2 linked regions of the Catalinimonas alkaloidigena genome follow. Each later gene encodes a partner of the first gene's protein in a complex. Links are inferred from orthologs where the notes say so. Each region holds a gene or a part of one and is shown in the gene's direction. Other genes may lie near its edges.

The links. The genes of interacting proteins can lie anywhere in the genome.
Region 2: the proteins of uvrA (region 1) and mfd are in contact, whole or in part, in a crystal structure (PDB 4DFC), measured with the Escherichia coli proteins. The link is inferred for Catalinimonas alkaloidigena from one-to-one orthologs.

The regions. Positions count from the first base shown.
Region 1 is NZ_FNFO01000017.1:16,709-25,149, reverse strand. Bases 2,961-6,411 are described here. They hold uvrA (excinuclease ABC subunit UvrA), read left to right. Parts: upstream 2,961-3,307; coding sequence 3,308-6,211; downstream 6,212-6,411. Other genes in these bases: BLR44_RS26970 (fatty acid desaturase family protein), read right to left, coding at 6,311-6,411; BLR44_RS26980 (hypothetical protein), read right to left, coding at 2,961-3,065. In the rest of the region: BLR44_RS26990 (MFS transporter), read right to left, coding at 1-698; BLR44_RS29005 (hypothetical protein), read left to right, coding at 950-1,099; BLR44_RS26985 (AI-2E family transporter), read right to left, coding at 1,117-2,211; more of BLR44_RS26980, read right to left, coding at 2,301-2,960; more of BLR44_RS26970, read right to left, coding at 6,412-7,375; BLR44_RS26965 (hypothetical protein), read left to right, coding at 7,764-8,441. UniProt on the Escherichia coli protein: The UvrABC repair system catalyzes the recognition and processing of DNA lesions. UvrA is an ATPase and a DNA-binding protein. A damage recognition complex composed of 2 UvrA and 2 UvrB subunits scans DNA for abnormalities.
Region 2 is NZ_FNFO01000003.1:679,041-686,399, forward strand. What follows is about bases 2,443-6,343. They hold mfd (transcription-repair coupling factor), read left to right. Parts: upstream 2,443-2,768; coding sequence 2,769-6,143; downstream 6,144-6,343. Other genes in these bases: recG (ATP-dependent DNA helicase RecG), read left to right, coding at 2,443-2,690. Outside these bases: gliding motility-associated protein GldE, read left to right, coding at 1-14; gliding motility lipoprotein GldD, read left to right, coding at 1-579; more of recG, read left to right, coding at 594-2,442; gliding motility lipoprotein GldJ, read left to right, coding at 6,346-7,359. UniProt on the Escherichia coli protein: Couples transcription and DNA repair by recognizing RNA polymerase (RNAP) stalled at DNA lesions. Mediates ATP-dependent release of RNAP and its truncated transcript from the DNA, and recruitment of nucleotide excision repair machinery to the damaged site.

The DNA.
Region 1 (8,441 bases):
AATGTCCCCAGCACAAAAAGAAGATACGCCCCGTTGCGGTACGGCGGACGACCCGTGGCCTCAGGATCGGACGTGTCCGATGGGTCCGGCAGCGGCCTGGTCCAGCGGCGCGACGTAAACCACAGGAAAACAGAGGCGGTCAGGCACGTCAGTCCGTCGATCCAGAACAGGCCGTCGTATCCGATGGTGGTCGCCACCAATCCCCCGATGGCCGGGGCGGCGCTCATGCCCAGATTGATGGCGAGCCGCAAAAACGCCATGGAACGCCCGGTTTCCGACGAAGGGACGTAATTGCCCACAGCGGCGCTCATGGCCGGGCGGTACGCCTCTCCGAACAGCGACGCCAGGAAAATCAGGAGAAACAGCGTCGGGAACCGCGTGGCAAACTGCAGGGCGATCAGCAGACCGCCACCGACCGAGAGGCTCAGCATAATCACCGTCAGCGGCCCCCAGCGGTCGCTCAGCCGCCCACCGAAGAAAGCGCCGCCCAGCGAACCCAGCCCGAACGCCGACGCCAGCAGACCGGCCTCCCGCAGCGAAAAGCCCAGCACGGTGGTGAGGTAGACGCTGAGAAACGGCAGCACCATCGTGCCCACCCGGTTCAGGAACGTCAGGACGGCCAGCGCCCAGATTTCTTTGGGATGACCCACGTAGGCATCGCGATAGAGACGGAACGAACGGGCAAGGGTAGGCTGCATAGACATCTGAAGATAACCAGGAAGGTAATACGATGAACGGCGGCGGGAAGAAATGCGCAAGGTTGTGTGTCGAACGCCCGGAGGTGGCGGAATTGCACGACCGCGTCAGGCGGTTTCTGTCCAACCGTGGGAATGAACCTGAGTTGTCGGGAGAGTCCGCAGACGGCCGTATTCTCGCTCAAAGCCGACCGGGGCACTTCCTACGAAGCATATCAGACCACACTGGACCAGATCCAAGCCGCTTCCACGAGTTGCGCGCGGCAGAACTGGGCCTTTCGGTGGAACAGTACCTGGCCCTGGAGCCGGAAACGTCCTGGCACGACCGACAGCTGGTTGAGCGGGCGCGGGACGCGTTTCCCATGCAAATTTCCGAGGCCGAGCCGAGTCACGCCGCCGATTAAATACGATTGGCAAAAGATCAGGCAGAGGGTTCTTCCGGAAGCAGCGCGTGGCTGCGCCGGGCAGCTTCTTCCTCGAATGCCACGTCCAGGTGTTGGTCGCCCAGCGTTCCTTTCACGTACAACATCTTGACCAAAATCATCACCGTGGCGAGAATGGGTGTGGAGAGCAGCAACCCTAGTGCCCCCAGTAGTTTGGCGAAAAAGACCTGCACGGCCAGCAGCAGTACCGGGGGCATCTGGATGGCGTGCTTCTGGATATTCGGGGTAATCAGGTAGCTCTCGAAGGCCTGGATGCCCAGGTAGAGCAGAGCGACGTACAACGCCATGGAGGGGCTCTGCACAAACGCGAGCAGCACCGGCGGCACGGCCGACAGCAGCGGCCCGAGGTTGGGCACGAACGAGAAGAAGAAGGCAATCAGCGAAAGCGTGAGCACCAGCGGCATGCCGAGTGCCCACAACCCGATGGCCGTCATGATGCCGACGCTCGTCATGTCGAGAATCTTGCCGATAAACCACCGGAACAGCGTGATGTTCAGCGTAATCAACACCTGCGCCGCGCGGGGCCGTTGTTCCGTCGGGATGAGCCGCAGGAAGCCCCGGACGTACAGCAGCGGATCGATGGCCAGAAAAGTCGCGAGTACGACGATGATCACCACGTCGAACACAGCCCCCAGTGTGAGGGTAAAGAAACTGAATACACGCTGCGTGATCTGCTGCGAATCGCCCCCCAGCCATTCAGAACTATCGGGCAGTTGTTTCCAGAGCATTTGGCCGACCGACGACGACTGGGCGGCGCTTTTCACTTCGTCGACGATCTGCGGTAGCCGGTCCGACAACTGGCTGACCTGTTCGGCCACGTTCGGGGCCAGCAGCGCGATCAACCCGGCGATCACACCAAACTGCACCAGAATGGTCAGCGCCAGCGCCCACCCGACCGGCACTCGGGTTTTGGCGTGCAGCCACCGGGCCGTACCGCGCCAGAGAATCGCGAGCATGATGGCCGCAAACAGCAGCAACAGTTCGTGGGTCAGAAACTGAATCGCCAGGAGGGCGACGGCAATCAAGAACAGTAAACCGAGCTTCCGCCCGAAGTTGCGGAGAGAGGCGTCCATAGACCAACAAAAAGTAAGAAAGTATACCGAAGCTTGGTGTAAGCAACGGGCAGAAAGCAGATTGGGTTGGTAAAGAAGGGTTTATCGCGTCACTCAGGACGTTTTACAGTCAGTTCAGAAATAGGCGTTCTTCCGTCACTGGTGTGCAAAATGTACACGTGATCAAATAACGTGGGTATCACCATGTCTCTGATTTCTGAAAAATCATCAAACCACGAATAGGGAACCATGCCTTCTACAATGAGAAGACATTTACGATGGTACTGAACCTTGTAATTGGCAATCTTTCGCTCTTTCGACCTAATGATGTCTAGAATTTGGTCAGGCTTGGGGTCTGGAACAGCCTTACTCATACTGTTATACCAAACAGACTCTGTAATGCTTGGTATAAAGTACCCTCGAATATCATACAAATAAGCTGGCAAGGGATGCTCGACTGAAAAGAGGAAAGATTCATTGAGGTTATGGCCAAGAATACCTTTAAGAACAATCTTTGCTATCTCGCTTCCTACGGCATCCCATTCTCGTTTGGGGAAGTTTGCACTTCGTCTAAAGCTGACAGTTACATTCATAGGGAGATTCATGTTATCCAGAAACAGCTTCTCCGCACGTCGTACGATTTCCTCCTCCATTTCATGACGTTGCTTCTGCGAGAATTTGTCGTGGCCATAGGGTTCGTTGTGGAGTTGTGTAAGTTCAATTCCCCAACGTCGCTGTGTCTCACTCACAAGAAATTGAAAATCGGGAGGCTCTTCCGTAGGAGCCAGCTTACGCAGTTCGCCTTTCGGAAAGGCGGGGCATAAATCGAGAAACCGCTCCATGAACCAGAACTCTTCCTTTGCTTTCTTGTCCATCGTGTCGAACGAACATAACGTCTTTTCTTCACTTCACTCAAAATAGCTTAACCCCATCACAACCAGGAGATTTTCGGAAAAGCGACTTCAATCGGGTGAAAATCCGGTTCAGTCTTTTCGGGTTGCCCTTCGTCAGCAAATCTTGGTTTTTCCCGAACCTGTGCCTTACTTTTTCTGTTTATACTTGTCTCTTTCCGGGACTTTTTCCGTACCTAGTTAGTCTCCCACTGTTTGTATCCTGAATGCTGCTGAAAAACGACGTTTCCGCACCTGACCACACCACCACCACGCTGCCCCAAAACGGCACGACTTCTTCTGTTTCTGATGCCACCGGCCACGAGTCGATCGAGATTTATGGCGCGCGCGAACACAACCTGAAAAACATCGACCTGACCATTCCGCGGAACCGCCTCGTGGTGATTACGGGGATCAGCGGCAGCGGCAAGTCGTCGCTGGCCTTCGACACTGTCTACGCCGAGGGACAGCGCCGCTACATGGAGAGTTTTTCGGCCTACGCGCGGTCGTTCATCGGCGACATGGAACGGCCCGACGTCGACAAGATCAACGGCCTGAGTCCGGTCATCTCCATCGAACAGAAAACCACGTCGCGTAACCCCCGCTCGACGGTCGGCACCACGACGGAGATTTACGATTTTATGCGTCTGCTGTTTGCGCGGGCGGGCGAAGCGTTTTCGTACCTGACGGGCGAGCGCATGGTGAAGCGGTCGGAAGACCAGATCATCAACCACATTATGGAGACGCTCGACGGACAGAAGCTGACGCTTCTGGCCCCGGTGGTTAAGGGCCGAAAGGGCCACTACCGCGAACTGTTTCAGCAGTTGCGCAAGAGCGGCTTCACGAAGGTGCGCGTCGACGGCGAGGTGCAGGAGCTGGTCCCGAAAATGCAGGTGGACCGCTACAAGGTGCACGACATTGAGATCGTGATCGACCGGGTGGTGGTGCGTGAGGCAGATCGCTTCCGCATTGCGCAGTCGGTCAACACGGCGCTGAACCACGGCAAGGGCATCATCATGACGCTCGATGGCGACGACAATGTGCAGACGCTGTCCAAGTTCCTGACCGACCCGAAATCGGGCCTGTCGTACGACGAGCCCGCGCCGAACCTGTTCTCGTTCAACTCCCCCTACGGGGCCTGCCCGACCTGCAACGGCCTGGGGCAGATCGAAGAAATTACGGAAGATTCCATCATTCCCGATCCCACGCTCAGCATCAGCCGGGGGGGCATTGCGCCGCTGGGCGAATACCGCGACATCTGGATCTTCAAACAATTGCAGACGCTGTTGAAGCGCTACAAACTGAGCCTGTCGACGCCCATCGAGCAGTTTCCGAAGGAGCTGATGAAGGCGATTCTGCACGGGACCGACGAGGCTATTCCGGTGCCCTCCAAGAAATATCCCGGCACGTCGTGGCACATTCAGTTCGACGGCATCATCTCCTTTCTGCAAAAGCAGCAGGACTCGGAATCGGACAAGATTCGCGACTGGGTGCGCGATTTTACGAGCATCAAGACGTGCCCCGACTGCCAGGGCGCGCGCCTGAAGAAAGAGTCGCTCCATTTTCTGATCGACGGAAAAAACATCGCCGAACTGGCGCAACTCGACATTTCCGACTTGGCCGCGTGGTTCGTAGGGCTGGAAGATCGCCTCGACGACCGCCAGCGCCGCATCGCTTCGGAAGTGCTGAAAGAAATCAGGAAGCGCATCGGCTTCCTGATCGACGTGGGCCTGGAGTACCTTGATCTGGACCGTCCGCTCCGTACCTTGTCGGGCGGAGAGGCGCAACGCATTCGTCTGGCGACGCAGATCGGCACCCAATTGGTCGGCGTGTTGTACATCCTCGACGAACCGAGCATCGGGCTGCACCAGCGCGACAACGTGAAGCTGATCAAAGCCTTGCAGGACCTGCGCGATCTGGGCAATACGGTGATCGTGGTAGAGCACGACAAAGACATGATGCTGGCCTGCGACTACCTGGTCGACATCGGGCCGGGTGCCGGGCGGCACGGGGGGCACGTCGTGGCACAGGGCACGCCCCAGGAGTTTCTCCAGCAGCAGAGCCTCACGGCGCGCTACCTGAACGGCCAGCGCGAAATCGCCGTGCCGGCCGAACGTCGCAAAGGCAATGGCAAAAAGCTGGTGATCAAAGGTGCGAAGGGCCACAACCTGAAGAACGTCACGTTTACGCTGCCCTTAGGTAAGATGACCGCCGTCACGGGCGTCTCCGGTTCGGGCAAATCGTCGCTCGTGCACGATACGCTCTACCCCATCCTGAACCAGCACTTCTTCCACGCGAAGCGCGACCCACTGCCGTACAAGTCGGTGAAGGGCCTGGAGCATCTGGACAAAGTTATCGAAGTGGACCAGTCGCCCATTGGGCGGACGCCGCGTTCCAACCCGGCGACCTACACCGGCGTGTTTACCGACATCCGGGCGCTGTTTTCTTCCTTGCCCGAGGCCAAGATCCGGGGCTACAAACCGGGCCGTTTCTCGTTCAACGTGAAGGGCGGTCGCTGCGAAACCTGCGAAGGGGCGGGCATGAAACTCATTGAAATGGACTTTCTGCCGAACGTCCACGTGCCGTGCGAAACCTGCAAAGGCAAGCGCTACAACCGCGAAACGCTGGAAGTGCGGTTCAAAGGCAAGTCCATCGCCGACGTGCTCGACATGACGGTAGAACAGGCCGTGGAATTCTTCGAAAACCAGCCGAAAATCCTCCGGAAAATCCAGACCCTGCACGAAGTGGGCCTCGGCTACATCACCCTCGGGCAACACGCCACGACCCTGTCGGGCGGGGAAGCGCAGCGCGTGAAACTGGCGACCGAACTCTCGCGACGCGATACCGGGCAGACGCTCTACATCCTCGACGAACCGACCACGGGCCTTCATTTTTCGGACATCCAGCACCTGCTCGACGTGCTGAACAAGCTCGCCGACCGGGGCAATACGGTACTGATCATCGAACACAACCTGGACGTGATTAAGGTCTGCGACCACGTAATCGACTTGGGGCCGGAAGGCGGTGCGGGCGGTGGCACCATCGTGGTCGAAGGCGCGCCCGAAAAAATTGCCAACGCTGCCGAAAGCTATACCGGCAAGTTCCTGAAACTGGAGCTGGGCCAGGCGTAACAGCGGTTCCCACGCATGTGCCTGGTGCTGGCGCGGAGGCCAGAAAGCAAAAGCCGACCTTACGACGTAGGGCCGGCTTTTGCTTTGAAGGCGGGTAGGTTAATGTACCAGTTCGCGCGCTTCGGGGCGGGGGATGCGCTGGCAGCGCCGTTTCATCAGTGCGATCACTTCTTCGTCGTTCTCGAAGGCGTCGTGCACGTTGACAAGGTGGCTGGCCAGCGTGTCGTAGCGTTTGCGCATCAGCAAAATAAAAATGCGTCCGAAGTCCAGCCCTTCGAAGACCAGCGCCTGGTTTTCGGCATATTCGTCCAGATGTTTCAGGAAGAAATCCGGATGTTGCGTCCAGTGCAGAGCGGGGCGAATGTGGTGCCCGATGTGGTAGCCGTCGTTCCAGCATTTGTGGTTGTAGCGGACGTTGATGCAGGTAACGCTGTTTTTGTAGGCATTGCCCGGATCGCGGGCGTCGACAAAAGCGTGCTGCGCCCAGTTGCCCAGCATGGCGATAAACCGGAAGATGAAAAACGGCAGCAAAAACACCACGATCGTGGCTTTGAGGCTCACAAACGCCAGACCGATGCACAACAGAAAAAAGCTTAGTTCGCCAGCCAGCGCTTTGTAGGCCAACCGGCTGCGGTTCTTGGCTTTCAGGTAGCTAAACAGATCGACGAAGCCAACGGCCATAAAGAGCCCGAAGTACTTCAAAAAGCCCCGGAAACTATCGCGCTGGTAATACATCGTCGTGCTTTTGTCCTCGTCCAGGTTGTTTTCCGGGTGGTGCATGCCGATGTGGTGTCCAAAGTACGTTTCGGGCGTCTGGCCGAAAAACGGACTCACGATCCACGGCAAAAAGTAATTCAGCCAATCGTATTCTTTCTTGAACCAGGGGCGGTGGCTGGTGCAGTGCAGCATCAGTCCGAACGGCCCTTTAAACACCAGATTATTCAGGTAAAAGTAGAGCAGTGCCACGCCCCACCAGGCGAGGCCGGTCAGCCACGGCATAAACAGGAGAATGCCCAGCGGCACGATGGTGAGGCAGATTTTCAGAGTCAGATGAACAAACGGCAGATCGCGCGGGTCGCGCATGAGGGACAGAAAAAAGAAATCCAGCCGGGTGGCGGGTGGTGTCGCTTCCCTCGGATCAGTAATTCCCTGGAAAGATCTCATGTTCGGGTAACTAGGTTTATGAATGGTAGAGTAAATAGGAACTTTATTCAGTACGATCCAAATAAAACAGGGCGTAACATTTTAAACCCGGATGGCCTCAAAAGCCGGGCAGTTGCCGGGAAGCGGGGCCTCCCGTACGGCGCCCTGATGCGCCCCCCTGCGCTGGCACTATGAAAAGATAAAACAAGAGTCTTCGGATAACTTGACGGAGCCGCGCACGAATTTCGCTATTTAGTTGTAACAGAATGGAAATCACCGCGTTAGGAGCTTTTGGAAAAGACCCTCTGCCCACCACTGCCCGATCTTCTCCCTACTCGATTTACCAGCTAGTGTTTCCATGAAAGCAGTCGTTCTGACATACGATAAGTATCGGCATTTAACGGATCACATGATCCACAAATACAATTTTCTCTGGCCCGACCATCCGTTTCAGTTCCGTATTCCTTACCAGCAACTGGCGGGAGAGAACGACGCCCGGCACGACTACATCGAGGCTCCGAAAGACATTCGAGGTACGGTTACGGCCTTGTTGCAGGACCTTCCTGACGACGAGTGGATTTACTGGTGCATCGACGACAAGTACCCGGTCTGGCTGGACGTGCCCGCCATTCGGCAGCTCATGAACGACATGATTTTGCCCACCGTCAAAAGCGACGGGTTGTTGTTTTGCCGGTGCCGGAGCATGCTCGACGGCGTCGGCCTGCGGCGGGAGCGGTTGAAGGCCGTGTCGGGGCAGGTGTACCTGCGGCGGAAGAATTACGAGCAGATCTGGATTCATCAGTTTGTCCGGGTGAAGGTGATTCGCCACCTGTTCGAGCAGTTTGCCGACGACATTCCCAATGCCAAGGTGATGGACGACATGAAAAAGAAAGTGCTCTTGCCAGAGTCTCATGCCCTCTACGTCACGCGCGCCAGCTACGCGGTTTTCGGCGAAAGCACAACGCGCGGCAAGCTGACGATGAATTGTTACCACAGCATTGTGGAAGCCGGCGACGCGTTGCCGGACATGCCCGTAGATAAAGAGTCCATCTTTATGGGAGGCGACGAAGTGCTTTCGCTGCGCGAT
Region 2 (7,359 bases), on another replicon or contig:
AAAAAATCGTGTAGCCTGGGGCTGCTGGTGGGGGGGCTGTTTTTGTTTTCCTGCAGCCAGGAATATACCCCGAAGCCCAAGGGATTTAATCGAATCGATCTGCCAGCGCCAGCGTTTCAACCGCTCGAAACGGGACATCCCTATACCTTCGAGTTTTCGAAATACGCCTACGCTACCAAAGACACTACGGGCCTTTCCGAGCCGCATTGGATCGACATCGTCTACCCGGATTTCGGGGCCCGTATTTCCGTAACGTACAAGTCGCTCGAACAGCCCAAAAACCAACTGGTCGAACTGACCGAAGACGCGCGGCGCCTCACGGCCAAACACCAGATCCGCGCCTCGGCCATCGACGAGGCGGTGCTGCAAACCGCTGCCGGCCAGCCGGCCTACGTGTTTGAACTCAGCGGCGAAGTACCCAGCCAATTTCAGTTTTACACCACCGACAGTACCGAGCATTTCCTCCGAGGCGCGCTTTACTTCCAGGTAGCGTCAAAGAACGATTCGCTGGCCCCTGTCATCGATTTTATCAAAAGCGACATTGTGCACATGCTCAACACCCTTCATTGGACTGAGTAGCGCTATTTTTGGGTATGCATCCCGGTTTTTTTAATACCAAGTTAGAATACCTCCGTGGGGTTGGGCCGCAAAAAGCCGCTACGCTTAACAAGGAACTAGAGCTGTTCACCTACGGTGACCTGATCCAACACTACCCGTTTCGTTACGAAGACCGCAGCCGGTTTTACGACATTGGCGATCTGACCGACGACTTGCCGTATGTGCAGGTGAAAGGCCATTTAGTCTACAAAGAGCTGATCGGGGAGGGGCCCAAAAAACGCCTGATGGCTCGCCTGCGCGACCAGACCGGCGAGCTGGAACTGGTTTGGTTTCAGGGCATCAAATGGGTACAGTCGCGTCTGAAACTCCAGCATGAATACGTCGTGTTTGGAAAAGCCTCTTCGTTTCAGGGAAAGTTTAGCATCGCTCATCCGGAACTGGAACTCCTCGCTGAAGCGCAACCTACGGCCGGATTTCTACAGCCAGTGTACCATACGACCGAGACGATGAAGCGCCGCTTCCTTGACAGCCGGGCGTTAGGGCGCATCATGCGGACGCTGATCGAACTGGCAAAAGACAAGATCCCCGAGACGCTGCCGCATCATCTGATTGACAAATACCGGCTGATGTCCAAGGCCGAAGCCATGATGAACATCCACTTTCCGGAACGCGAAGATTTGTTACAAAGGGCGCGGTTTCGTCTGAAATACGAAGAGCTGTTCTACGTGCAGTTGCGGTTGCTGCGCCAGCACTCCGTTCAGAAGGAAACGTTTCGGGGCTACATCTGCAGCAACGTGGAATTGATCACCCGTTTTTACAACGACCATTTGCCTTTTGATCTGACCAATGCGCAAAAGCGCGTGATCCGCGAAATCTTTCAGGATTTTAAGTCGGGGCGGCAAATGAATCGTCTGTTGCAGGGCGACGTGGGCAGTGGTAAAACCATTGTGGCGTTCATCTGCATGCTGCTCGTGATCGGCAGCGGCTACCAGGCATGTATGATGGCCCCGACGGAGATCCTGGCAGATCAGCACTATACCTCATTGAAGGAATTTGCCGAAGCGTTAGGGATCGGCATCGGAAAGTTGACGGGCTCCACCACCAAACGCGAGCGGGCTTACCTGGACGAAATGCTGCAAAACGGACAGATTCAGATCCTGGTAGGTACTCATGCTCTGCTCGAAGACTGGATCGAATTCCCGAAGCTAGGCTTATGTGTTATCGACGAACAGCACCGTTTCGGAGTAGCACAGCGGGCCCGCTTGTGGGGCAAAAACCCGGAGATGCCGCCCCATGTACTGGTGATGACCGCAACGCCCATTCCGCGCACCCTGGCCATGACGGTGTATGGCGACCTGGATGTGTCGGTTATAGACGAGCTGCCGCCGGGCCGTAAGCCTATCCGCACAGTTCACCGCTTCGACAAGCACCGCCTGCGGGTCTTTGGTTTCCTGAAAAACGAGATTGAAAAGGGACGGCAGGCCTACATTGTGTATCCACTGATCGAAGAGTCGGAGACGCTGGATTACAAGGACTTGATGGATGGCTACGAAAGTGTCAGTCGTTATTTTCCCGATTATCCGTTAAGCATTGTGCACGGCAAGATGAAAGCGCGCGAGAAAGATTACGAGATGGCGCGCTTCGTGAAGGGAGAAACCAAAATTATGGTAGCCACGACCGTTATCGAAGTCGGCGTGAACGTTCCCAATGCCTCGATCATGATCATCGAAAACGCTGAAAAATTTGGTCTGTCGCAATTGCACCAGTTGCGCGGCCGGGTAGGGCGGGGGGCTGAGCAGTCGTTTTGCATTCTGATGACGGGCTATAAGATCAGCAAAGAAGGAAAGATCCGGCTGGCGACAATGGAACGCACCAACAACGGCTTCGAAATTGCCGACATCGACCTGAAACTGCGCGGCCCCGGCGATCTGTCCGGCACGCAACAAAGCGGCGTGCTCAACCTGCTGGTAGCCGACATCGCACAGGATGGCAAGATTTTGCAGGAGGCCCGCCACGACGCCCAGCAGATCATTGCCGACGATCCGAACCTGAGTGCGCCCGAGCACCAGCCCATTCGTCACCACATCGATTCGCTCCGAAAAGATGCGACAAACTGGAGTCGCATTAGCTAACCTTTTTTCCCGTTCCTGACGTTACATCAACGGAACCTCTCGGTGGGTTTTTCTGTACGTACTTTAATCTGATTTCCCTTGCAAGTCACTGATTTTCTACAGCTTTATAAACAGGATCCGCTCGTTCAAACGCTGGCTGAAAAGCTGCGCGCGTCCAAGTCGCCGCACCTGCACCTGAAGGGGCTCATCGGCAGCCTCGATGCCGTGGTGGCGGCGGCGTTGTTCGAACTGCGGCCGTCCACCTTTGTGTACGTATTGCACGATCGGGAAGAAGCGGCCTACTTCATGAACGACCTCCAGTTCCTGTTGCCGAAGCGTCCTGTGCTGATGTTCCCGACGTCGTACAAGCGGGCGTATCAGTTCGAAGAAGTGGACAACGCGAACGTGCTGCTGCGGGCCGAAGTGCTCAACCACCTGAACGAACACCGCATGGTGGGTTCACACATCGTGACGTACCCGGAAGCCCTGACCGAAAAAGTGATTAACAAGCGGGCGTTAACCGAAAATACGCTCTCGGCCAAGGTGGGCGATCAGCTGGACACCAACTTTCTGAACGAGGTGTTAAGCAGCTACGATTTTGAACGAACCGATTTTGTGTACGAGCCTGGACAGTACGCCATCCGCGGGGGCATCATCGATGTTTACTCCTTTGCAGGCGATCTACCGTTCCGCATCGAATTGTTTGGCGACGAAGTGGAAAGCATCCGTACGTTCGATCCCAACACGCAACTGTCCGTCGAGAAACGCGAGTCGGTCGCCATTACGCCCAACGTGCAAACCAAACTTACCGGCGAAAGCCGTGAATCGTTTTTCGGCTTCGTGCCGGACGGGTGCGTAATTTGGTACAAAGACTGGGACTTAACGCTCGACATCATCGGGCAGTCGTTCGAGAAAGTACAGCAGGTGTTTGACCAGATTCTGGAGAAAAACGGCGAACGGGGTGTAGCGTTGCCACCCGATCACCTCTACGAAACGCCGACCAGCTTCGCGAAGAATGCGGCGGCTTATCCCCACATCGAGTTCGGAAATCGGTTTTCGCGTGAAGGAAGTGCGGCCGACGTCATTCAGTTCGAGGCGCATCCTCAGCCTTCCTTTAACAAGGATTTCCAACTGCTGGCCGATAACCTGGCCGAAACACAGGCGCAGGAATTTGTCAACATCATCACGGCCGAAATGCCGAAACAGACGGAGCGACTCCAGACTATTTTTGAAGAGTTGAACCCGCATCTGAAGTTTCAGCCGCTGAACATTTCATTGCGTCAGGGGTTTATCGATGATCTTCAGAAAATCGTCTGTTATACCGACCATCAGATTTTCGATCGTTTTCACCGGTATCATACCAAAGATCGGTACTCCAAAACCAAGGCGCTTACCCTCAAAGAACTGCAAAGCCTGCAACCTGGCGATTACGTTACTCACGTTGACTACGGCATCGGACGGTTTGCCGGGTTGGAAAAAGTAGAGGTCAATGGCAAAGCGCAGGAAGCCATTCGTCTGGTGTACCGCGACGACGATTTTCTGCTGGTGAGCATCCACGCACTGCACAAAATTGCGCGTTACAGTGGTAAAGAGGGGGGACCGCCGCAGATCAACAAACTGGGTTCGGCCGAGTGGGACCAAAAGAAGTCCAAGACAAAAAAGAAAGTCAAGGACATTGCGCGCGAGCTGATCGAACTGTACGCCAAACGCAAAGCAGCCCCCGGCATTCACTACGCTCCCGACGGCTTTTTGCAGGCCGAGCTGGAATCGTCTTTTATCTACGAAGACACACCCGACCAGGCCAAAGCAACCACCGATGTTAAAAACGACATGGAGCAGCCATACCCGATGGACCGGTTGGTGTGCGGCGACGTCGGTTTCGGGAAGACCGAAGTGGCGATTCGGGCGGCCTTTAAAGCAGTAGCGAACGGCAAGCAGGTTGCTGTGCTGGTGCCGACCACCATTCTGGCGTTTCAGCATTTTCGGACGTTCAGCGAACGGTTGGAGCGCTTCCCCGTCACCATCGATTACCTGAACCGTTTCCGGACCTCGGCGCAAAGCCGGGAAACGTTAAAAAAGACAGAGGAAGGCAAAGTAGACATCTTGATCGGGACACACCGGCTGGTCAGCAAAGACGTAAAGTTCAAGGACCTGGGTCTGCTGATCGTGGACGAGGAACAAAAATTCGGGGTGAAGGTAAAAGACCGCCTGAAGGAAATGCGGGTCAACGTCGACGTACTGACGCTAACGGCCACACCGATTCCCAGGACGCTTCAGTTTTCGCTGATGGGAGCGCGCGACTTGTCGATCATCGCCACGCCTCCGACCAACCGCCAGCCCGTCACGACCGAGCTTCACGTTTTTAATGAGGAGTTCATTCGCGACGCCATTAGTTTTGAACTGCAGCGGGGTGGGCAGGTATTCTTCGTACACAACCGCATTCAGGACATCGACGAGATCGCCAACATCATTCTTCGGTTGGTGCCCGACGCCAAAGTCGGAGTGGCACATGGGCAGATGGAGGGGGCCAAGCTTGAAAAGATCATGATGAAGTTTATGGACGGCGAGTACGACGTGCTGGTCTCCACCAACATTATTGAATCCGGTCTGGACATTCCGAATGCCAATACCATTATTATTAACCGCGCGCACATTTTTGGTCTGTCGGACCTGCACCAGATGCGCGGCCGCGTGGGGCGCTCCAACCGGAAAGCATTTTGCTATCTGGTCACCTCGCCGGTTTCCATGCTCACGTCCGATGCCCGCAAGCGGCTGCAAACCCTGGAAGAATTTTCGGAATTAGGCGATGGCTTCAAGGTAGCCATGCGCGATCTGGATATCCGCGGGGCGGGAAATTTGCTGGGCGGTGAGCAAAGCGGTTTCATTACCGACCTGGGCTTTGAGATGTATCACAAAGTGCTTGACGAAGCCATTCAGGAACTGAAGGAGAGCGAATTCCGGGATTTGTTTCAACACGAGATCGACTTGAAGCCGGAAGTCCCTGTGCCAGACTGTTCTATCGAAACCGATATGGAAATAATAATTCCAGAGTCTTACGTGGCAAGCATCTCCGAACGGCTCAATTTATATTCAAAACTTGACAGCATTAAAAACGAGGCAGAGCTGGAGAAATTCGTAGCGTCCATGACCGACCGCTTCGGAGCATTTCCGCCCCAAGTAGAAGATCTGATCCGCACCGTACGGCTGCGCTGGAAGGCGGAACGCGCTGGTTTTGAGAAGCTCGTATTGAAGGAGAACGTGATGAAAGGGTATTTTCTACCTTCTGATCAGGAAGCGTATTACAAATCTGAAACGTTCGGCCGCATTCTCGATTACGTACAGCGCCATCCGAAGACGTGCCGCATGCGCGAAACCAGTAAGCGGCTGATCCTGACAGTACAACACGTCAATTCGATCGAAAAAGCGGCCACAATTCTCGATCAGATGGTGTCAATTTTAGAAACTAGTTCCTGATCTGACATCCTGTAACTCAGGCGGGTTCTACATTCCAAACGAGAACTTACATCGTTTTTCGGGATCGAAAACAAAACCTTACTTTTACAAAGTGATTAGGGCGAACTCCCTATAATTTTCTGATCATTACGGCGTTATCCGTAAGCATTCTATTATTATGAGTCTTTCCCTAACCAGGAAGATGCACAAATTAAACAGGTATATGAGCAAAATCACCAGAGCAACCCAATTCGGGTTATCCGTTGCGGCGGCGGCTTGCCTTTTATCGGCTTGCTCGAAGCAACACCCAACGGCAACCAACCCTGGGGGCGAGAGCACAGCAACAGGTTTGGCGTACAACGACGACGAAGGATTTCAGGTAGAGGATTACCTGGAGCAGCCCGAAGGGCCTAACCTGATTCTGATTGAAGGCGGGCGTACAGTGCTGGGTTCTTCTGAAGAAGACATTATTTATTCACGCGACAACTTGGAGCGGACGGTAACCATCCCGACGTTCTACATGGATCAGACCGAGGTGGCCAACATCCACTGGCTGGAATACCTGTTCTATGTACAGCGCGACTCTGCCGAGGAGGTGTACACGGCGGCCCTGCCGGATACCACCGTTTGGTTGTCGGATTTGGCGTACAACGATCCTTATGTAGATCACTACTTGCGCTACCCCGGTTTCCGGTATTACCCGGTAGTAGGAGTTACCTGGGAACAGGCCAACGACTACTGCAAATGGCGTACGGCCGTTGTAAACCAAAAGTTAGCCGAAGATGCAGGCATCGAAGTTCCGGAAGGTGGCGGTCGTATTCCGCTGGAATCGGGCGTTGTGTTACCGGCCTATCGTCTGCCTTCTGAAGCTGAATGGGAATACGCTGCACAGGCGTTGATCGGTACGCAGTATGGCGACGAAAACCAGACGCACAAACGTATTTATCCTTGGGATGGCCATGCGCTCCGTAACCCTTACGGCAAGCAGATGGGTAACTTCCTGGCGAACTTCAAGCGCGGTCGTGGTGACTATGCCGGTATCGCTGGTAAACTAAACGACGGTGCTATGATCACCGATCAGATTTACGCTTACCCCCCGAACGACTTCGGTTTGTATAACATGGCCGGTAACGTAAACGAATGGGTGTACGATGTATACCGTCCGCTGACGTTCCAACAAGTCTCTGACTTCAACCCGTTGCGTCGTGATGGCTACATGGACGAAGCCGATGGCTAC